DNA from 2 places in the Bradyrhizobium sp. CCBAU 21365 genome. Region 1 is predicted to be linked to the other one. Evidence: predicted binding sites of a transcription regulator. Region 1 holds the regulator's gene; the other holds the start of a gene.
The links. The regulator PhoB, encoded in region 1, activates phosphate uptake and scavenging genes when phosphate is short. The targets are predictions, from matches to a motif close to TGTCATNNANCTGTCAT.
Positions count from the first base shown of each region.

Region 2: XI02_RS20175 (RNA degradosome polyphosphate kinase) is a predicted target of PhoB. The motif match lies at 2,507-2,523, and genes of this name have one in related genera.

Region 1 is NZ_CP030036.1:1,183,365-1,187,573, forward strand. It holds gene pstB (phosphate ABC transporter ATP-binding protein PstB) at 1-691, shown strand, start outside; gene phoU (phosphate signaling complex protein PhoU) at 794-1,510, shown strand; gene phoB (phosphate regulon transcriptional regulator PhoB) at 1,656-2,366, shown strand; gene XI02_RS05515 (GcrA family cell cycle regulator) at 2,604-3,116, opposite strand; gene XI02_RS05520 (aspartate aminotransferase family protein) at 3,604-4,209, shown strand, end outside.
Region 2 is NZ_CP030036.1:4,429,965-4,434,173, reverse strand. It holds gene purM (phosphoribosylformylglycinamidine cyclo-ligase) at 1-995, opposite strand, end outside; gene XI02_RS20185 (CDP-alcohol phosphatidyltransferase family protein) at 1,156-1,698, shown strand; gene XI02_RS20180 (DnaA ATPase domain-containing protein) at 1,787-2,464, shown strand; gene XI02_RS20175 (RNA degradosome polyphosphate kinase) at 2,597-4,209, shown strand, end outside.

The sequences.
Region 1 (4,209 bases):
CATCAACCTGACGCTCGGCACCAACCGCGTCACGGCGTTCATCGGCCCGTCCGGCTGCGGCAAGTCGACCCTGCTGCGCATCTTCAACCGGATGTACGACCTCTATCCGGGCCAGCGCGCGGTCGGCCAGCTGATGCTGGACCAGACCAACATTCTCGACCCCAAGCTCGACCTCAACTTGCTGCGCGCGCGGGTCGGTATGGTGTTCCAGAAGCCGACGCCGTTCCCGATGACGATCTACGAGAACATCGCCTTCGGCATCCGCCTCTACGAGAAGATCTCGAAGTCCGAGATGGACGACCGGGTCGAGAAGGCGCTGCGCGGCGGCGCGCTGTGGAACGAGGTCAAGGACAAGCTGAACGCCTCCGGCCTGTCGCTCTCCGGCGGCCAGCAGCAGCGCCTGTGCATCGCGCGCACCGTGGCGGTGCGCCCCGAGGTGATCCTGTTCGACGAGCCGTGCTCGGCGCTCGACCCGATCTCGACCGCCAAGGTCGAGGAGCTGATCCAGGAGCTCTCCGAGGACTACACGATCGCGATCGTCACCCACAACATGCAGCAGGCGGCGCGCGTCTCCGACAAGACCGCCTTCATGTATCTCGGTGAGCTGATCGAGTTCGACGACACCAACAAGATCTTCACCTCACCGAGCGATCGGCGCACCCAGGACTACATCACCGGCCGGTTCGGCTAGAGCATGATCCGGAAAAGTGGGAACCGGTTTTCCGATCGGATCATGCTAAAATTCAGGACACGAAACCATGATCCCCGGGATCATGGTTGAGGGAGACAAGCGATGGCTTCTGAACATACCGCCAAGGCATTCGACAGCGATCTGCAGGAGTTGACGCGCCTGGTCGCCGAGATGGGCGGCCTGGTCGAGCGGATGATTACCGAGTCGGTCGACGCACTGATCCGTCGCGACGTCGCGCTCGGCAAGCGCGTGGTCGCCGCCGACATCGAGATCGACAATCTGCAGCGCAACATCGAAGAGCGCGCGGTGCTGACGATCGCGCGCCGCCAGCCGATGGCGATCGACCTGCGCGAGATCGTCAGCGCGATGCGTGTCGCGACCGACCTCGAGCGGATCGGCGACCTCGCCAAGAACATGGGCAAGCGCGTCGCGGCGCTGGAGAGCGATTTCCAGCCGCTGAAGCTGATCCGCGGCCTCGAGCACATGACCGACCTCGTGCTGTCGCAGGTCAAGTCGGTGCTCGACGCCTACGCCGCGCACGACCTGCCGGCGGCGATGAACGTCTGGAAGGGCGACGAGGAGGTCGATGCGATCTGCACCTCGCTGTTCCGCGAACTGCTCACCTACATGATGGAAGATCCGCGCAACATCTCGTTCTGCATCCATCTGATGTTCTGCGCCAAGAACATCGAGCGGATCGGCGATCACGCCACCAATATCGCCGAGACCGTGTTCTACATGATCGAGGGCCAGCAGATCACCGACAAGCGCCCGAAGGGGGACATGACCACTTTTGCCACCACGGTGCCGGGCAACTGAGGCATGATCGGCAAGTGCGGGACCGGCAAGAGCGAAACTGGATGATCCTCGCGACAAATCGTTTCCGCGGGGACTATGCTCAAGGAAGTAAGCGTTTCGGTTTGCGTCTGGGCAACGGATCACCACAGAGAAAGAACTTAAACCGATGAGCGCACGCATTCTGGTAGTCGAAGACGAGGAAGCGCTGACGACGCTGTTGCGCTACAACCTCGATGCGGAAGGCTACGATGTCGAGACGGTGGGGCGCGGCGACGATGCCGACACGAGGCTGAAGGAGCGCGTTCCCGACCTCGTGGTCCTCGACTGGATGCTGCCGGGCCTGTCCGGCATCGAGCTGTGCCGTCGCCTGCGGGCGCGGCCCGAGACCAAGCAGCTTCCGATCATCATGCTGACCGCGCGCGGCGAAGAAAGCGAGCGCGTGCGCGGACTTGCCACCGGCGCCGACGATTACATCGTCAAGCCGTTCTCGGTGCCGGAACTGCTGGCGCGGGTGAAGGGCCTGTTGCGCCGCGCGAGCCCGGAGCGGCTTGCGACCGTGCTGACCTATGGCGACATCGAGCTCGACCGCGAGAAGCGCCGCGTGGCGCGCTCCGGCCGCCCGATCGATCTCGGGCCGACCGAGTATCGCCTGCTCGAATTCTTCCTCGAGCATCCCGGCCGCGTGTTCAGCCGCGAGCAGCTGCTCGACAGCGTCTGGGGCCGCGACATCTACATCGATGAGCGCACCGTCGACGTGCATATCGGCCGCCTGCGCAAGCTGCTCAATCCGGGCCGCGAGCAGGATCCGATCCGCACCGTGCGCGGCGCCGGCTACGCGCTCGACGACCGCTTTGCCAAGGCCGAGCCGCAGCCGTAACGGGCGCGTGGCCATCGCAAGCCGCATCACCGGCGTCGTCCCGGCGAAAGCCGGGACCCATACGCCGCGGCCGGCGTAATCGGCACGTGGCCAGACGGCTTTCTAACAACACGCATTAGTGGTTATGGGTCCCGGCTTTCGCCGGGACGACGCCGGTGATGTAATGGGCTACGGACAAAAAAAATCCCCGCTTTCGCGGGGATTTGTTTTTGAGTTCTTCCGTCTTTTCCCGAGTGCTCACTTGATCTGCGGTTTCGCCGACGGCCGGCGGCGATCGGCGGCGGGCTGGTAGGCGACGCGCGAGTGATGCGCGCAATAGGGCAGGCCGGCGAGCGCCTTGCCGCCGCAGAAGAAGAATTCCGGGCTCGAGGGATCGCCGACCGGCCAGTGACAGGTGGCCTCGTTGAGCTCGAGCAGCGACAGCCGCTGGCTCATCGGCACCACATTGTCGTAGGAGATCGGATCGGGCTCCATCTCGACCTCGAAGGCGTGCGCCAGCGCGGTGTTGCCGCGCGACACCGGCCGCGCTACCCGCATCATGTGCTGGGCGGGGCGGGCCTTGCGCTGCCGCGGCGCGGCCGTGGAGGGTGCCTTGGCGCGGCCGGAGAGGCCGAGCCGATGCACTTTGCCGATCACGGCGTTTCGCGTCACATTGCCAAGTTCCGCCGCGATCTGGCTGGCCGACAGGCCAGACTCCCAGAGCTTCTTCAGCTGCTCGACGCGATCGTCGGACCAGGTCAATACAGTCATCGCATTCTTCCCTTCGCGTAGCGCCGGCCAATCATTGGAGCGGCGCTGCGAGCCAATCTGGACAAATATCCCTGCGGCCAGAATCCCTTAGCCCTCGCCGGGCACGGTGTTGCGCCCGAACGTTTACGCGAGACACGAAGGCTACTTAGAGGGTCCAGTACCGCCGCACGAGATGTCGTACCCGACAGGCCAAACGCTACAATATGGCGTGACTCTGGCGCAAGAGTCCGCGGCCGTGCGTCCACATGTTCCCACACAGTTAAGCATCGCGATGAGGCTTTTCCACCGCACCGGAATGCTCCGGATTGCGCTCGTTTCGCATTGCAGGAAGGCCACTTCGTGGCGATTGACACTTACCGACCGCAGCATAGAATGCCCGCCACGTGCCGCCCGCAAAGGCGGCCGTTTTGTTTTCCGAAGCTGGCCGTTGCTGCGCTGGCGTCAAGGCGCGCGGCAATTGTCGGCTTAAAAACCGTCAGTGAACGCCATGACCAACGCTGCCACGTCGCATCTGCTCCCCGTCTTCGCCAGGGTCGATCTCGGCTTCGAGCGCGGTGAGGGCGCCTGGCTGATCGCAACCAACGGCGACCGTTATCTCGATTTCACCTCGGGCGTCGCGGTCAACGCGCTCGGGCACGCGCATCCGCATCTGGTCAAGGCGCTGCAGGAACAGGCGACCAAGCTCTGGCACATGTCGAACCTGTTCAAGAGCCCGGACGGCGAGGCGCTTGCCGCGCGGCTGTGCGAGCAGAGCTTTGCCGACTTCGTGTTCTTCTGCAATTCCGGCGCCGAAGCGATGGAGGGCGTGATCAAGCTGGTCCGCCACTATCACTTCTCCAAGGGCCATGGCGAGCGCTACCGCATCATCACCTTCGAGGGCGCCTTCCACGGCCGCACGCTGGGCACGCTGGCGGCGACCGGCTCGACGAAATATCTCGAAGGCTTCGGCCCGCCGATGGACGGCTTCGACCAGGTGCCGCATGGCGACATCGAGGCGGTGAAGAAGGCGATCGGCCCGCACACCGCCGGCATCCTGATCGAGCCGGTGCAGGGCGAGGGCGGCGTGCGCTCGGCGCCGCAGGCGTTCTTCAAG
Region 2 (4,209 bases), 3.2 Mb from region 1:
ACGGTCTCGCCGCCGGCGGTGAAGGCCTCGGTCACGGCGTCGACTGCATCAGCCCTGACGATCGCGATCATGCCGATGCCGCAGTTGAAGGTACGCAGCAGCTCGAGCTCGGCGATACCGCCCTGCTCGGCGAGCCATTTGAACACCGGCAGCACCGGCAGCCGCGCCAGATCGATGCCGACGCCGAGATGCTTCGGCAGCACGCGCGGAATGTTGTCGGTGAACCCGCCGCCGGTGATGTGGGCGAGGCCCTTCACGGCGCCGGTGTCGCGGATCGCGCGCAGGCAGGATTTCACATAGAGCCTGGTCGGCGTCAGCAGCGCCGCGCCGAGCGTCATGACCGGCGCGAACGGCGCCGGCGCGTCATAGGCAACGCCGGACTGCTCGACGATCTTGCGCACCAGCGAATAGCCGTTGGAGTGCACGCCGGAGGAAGCCAGCCCGATCACGGCATCGCCCGCCGCGATATCCGCGGTCGGCAGCAGCGTGCCGCGCTCGGCCGCGCCGACCGCAAAGCCGCCGAGGTCGTAGTCGCCATCCTTGTAGAGGCCGGGCATCTCCGCGGTTTCGCCGCCGATCAGGGCGCAGCCGGACTCGCGGCAACCTTCGGCGATGCCGGCAACGATCTGCGCGGTGGCCTCCGGGTGCAGCTTGCCGCAGGCGAAATAGTCGAGGAAGAACAGCGGTTCCGCGCCCTGCACGACGAGGTCGTTGACCGACATCGCGACCAGATCAATGCCGATGCCGCCGTGAATGCCGGTCTCGATCGCGATCTTCAGCTTGGTGCCGACGCCATCGGTCGCGGCCACCAGGACCGGATCCTTGAAGCCGGCGGCCTTGAGGTCGAACAGCCCGCCGAAACCGCCAATCTCGGCGTCCGCGCCAGGCCGCGCGGTGGCCCGCACCATCGGCTTGATCAGATCGACCAGTCGATTGCCGGCGTCGATATCGACACCCGAATCCGCGTAAGTGAGCCCGTTTTTGCGCTCGGTCATGCCCAATTCCAGATGATCAGGGGCTGGTTACGAGGAATTCCGCCCCCGCGCAATGGCTCGCGGCGCTGCCGCCGCGATACTATGTAGATAACACAAGGCGGCTGCGCAAAAGAGCCGGATATCGAGTAAAATCAGGCTTCTAGCCGGGAAGCGATTCAAGTTGAGCATTCCGAACATCATCACCCTCGGCCGCATCATCCTGGTGCCGGTGATCGTCTGGGCCATCGTGTCCAGCCAGATGGAGATTGCGTTCGCGATCTTCGTGATCGCCGGCGTCTCGGACGCGGTCGACGGTTTCCTCGCCAAGCGCTTCAACATGACGAGCGAGCTCGGCGCCCTGCTCGATCCGCTCGCCGACAAGGCGCTCCTGGTGTCGATCTATGTCGCGCTCGGAATCTGGGGCGCGGTGCCGCGCTGGATCGTGATTCTCGTGGTGTCGCGCGACATCATGATCGTCTCCGCCGTGATTGTGTCATGGTTGTTCGACAAGCCGGTCGAGATGAAGCCGCTGATGGTGTCGAAGCTGAACACGGTGGCGCAGGTCGCGTTTGCGGCGCTGGTGCTGGCCTCGCTCGGCTTCGGCTTCGAGCCGCATCCTTACGACTGGATCCTGATGGGCCTGGTCACGATCTTTACTTTGGGTTCGGTGTCCCTCTATCTCGTGGAATGGGTGCGGCACATGAGCACGATCGAAGCTCGGTAGGCGGGATCCGGAAAAGTCGAAGCCGGTTTTCCCGCGGCAAACGCGACGCGTTTGCGCAGAGCTAAAATAAAGCGGTTTGGAGACTTGTGTGGCCAGTAGCGTTCAACCTCGTCAATTGGCCTTGGCCCTGCCGCACGAGGAGAAGCTGACCCGCGACGATTTCCTCGAGGGCCCTGCCAATGAGGCCGCGCTGGCGCTGATCGACGGCTGGCCGGACTGGCCGAACCGAATCATGTTGCTGGTCGGGCCTGACGGCTCCGGCAAAAGCCACCTCGCCGCGATCTGGGCCGAGAGCGCCGGCGCGCGCTCGACCGCGGCGCATGCGCTGACCGCCGAGGCGGTGCCGACCGCGCTTGCGACCGGTGCGCTCGTCGTCGAAGACCTGAGGCCGGCGGATTTCGACGAGCGCGCGATGTTTCATCTGATGAATCTGGCGCGCCAGGACGATGCCTATGTGCTGATCACGGCGCGCGTTCCGCCCTCGGCGTTCGAGATCGAATTGCGCGACCTGCGGTCGCGGCTCCGCGCGGTGCCGACCGTGACGCTGCTGCCGCCGGACGACCAGCTGTTCCGCGGCCTGATCGTCAAGTTCTGCGCCGACCGCCAGATGAGCGTGGACGAACCGCTCGTCAGCTATCTGAGCAACCGGATCGAGCGTTCCTACGTTGCCGTCCGGCAGGCGGTCGAGCTGCTGGATACCGAGGCACTCCGGCTCGGCCGTCCCGTTACACGGGCGCTGGCGGCGGAGCTGTTGCGCGATGCCTGATCCATCCCCGCGGCTTGACGGCGCAGGCGAGCGGAACATCAATGTCATCGAAACGTCATCGCAATATCACATGGTTTCAGCGGCTCTCGGCTAGACCGCCCCGGCCCCTGCCCTGAATTGGACCAGCACTTGATGGACTCGGCACAAGCTACTGAAATCAAAGAAAAAGAGGCGGAATTTCCCGCCATTCCCGCAATCGCGACCAGCCCCGAGCGCTTCATCAACCGGGAGCTCTCCTGGCTGCATTTCAACCGGCGGGTGCTCGAGGAATCGGTCAATCTCGGCCATCCCGTGCTGGAGCGGGTCCGCTTCCTGTCGATTTCGGCGAATAACCTCGACGAGTTCTTCATGGTCCGTGTCGCCGGCATCAAGGCGCAGGTCCGCGAGGGCATTACCGAGCGCAGCCCGGACGGCCTGCTGCCGGCCGAGCAGCTCGTGATGATCAACAAGACCGTCTCGCAGCTCGCCTCCGACCAGCAGGCGATCTGGAGCGACCTGCGGGATATCCTGGCCAAGGTCGGCATCCAGCTGGTCGACGGCCGCGACGTCACCAGGTCCGAGCGGAGCTGGATCGAGGATCACTTCCTCCACAACATCTTCCCGCTGCTGACGCCGCTGGCGATCGACCCGGCGCATCCCTTCCCGTTCATCCCGAATCTCGGCTTCACGGTGGCGCTGCAATTGTCGCGGATCTCCGACGGCAAGGCGATGAACGCGCTGATCCGCATGCCCGGCAAGATCGACCGCTTCATCCGCATCCCCTCCACCAAGGAAGGCGCTCCGGCGCGGCTGATCACGCTGGAGCAGGCAACCGGTCTGTTCATCGGCCGCCTGTTCCCCGGCTACACCGTCAAGGGCCAGGGCGCATTCCGCATCATCAGGGACTCCGAACTCGAAATCGAGGAAGAGGCCGAAGACCTCGTTCGCCTGTTCGAGACCGCGCTCAAGCGCCGCCGCCGCGGGTCGGTGATCCGGCTCGAGATCGAGGCCACGATGCCCGAAGAGCTGCGCATCTTCGTGCAGCACGCCTTGTCGGCGGCCGACGACGAAGTGATCCTGGTCGACGGCGTGCTGGCGATGAACGAGCTGTCGCAGCTCACCCGCCTCAATCGCCCGGACCTCGAATTCCCGCCCTATGTGCCGCGTCATCCCGAGCGGGTGCGCGATCATGGCGGCGATATCTTCGCCGCCATCCGCCAGAAGGACCTCGTGGTCCATCACCCCTACGAATCCTTCGACGTCGTGGTGCAGTTCCTGCAACAAGCGGCACGCGATCCCGACGTGGTCGCGATCAAGCAGACGCTCTATCGCACCTCGAACAATTCGCCGATCGTGCGCGCGCTGGCGGAGGCCGCCGAAGCCGGCAAGTCGGTGACCGCGCTGATCGAGCTGAAGGCACGCTTCGACGAGGAAGCCAATATCCGCTGGGCCCGCGACCTCGAACGCGCCGGCGTACAGGTGGTCTACGGCTTCATCGAGTTGAAGACGCATGCCAAGCTGTCGATGGTGGTGCGCCGCGAGGGCGGCAATCTCACCACCTATGTGCACACCGGCACCGGCAACTACCATCCGGTCACCGCGCGCATCTACACCGACCTCTCCTACTTCACCTCGGATCCGATCATCGGCCGCGACGTCGCGCGGGTCTTCAACTACATCACCGGCTATGCCGAGCCGAGCGACATCGAGAAGATGGCGGTGTCGCCGCTGACGCTGCGCAAGCGGATCATCGAGCACATCCACGG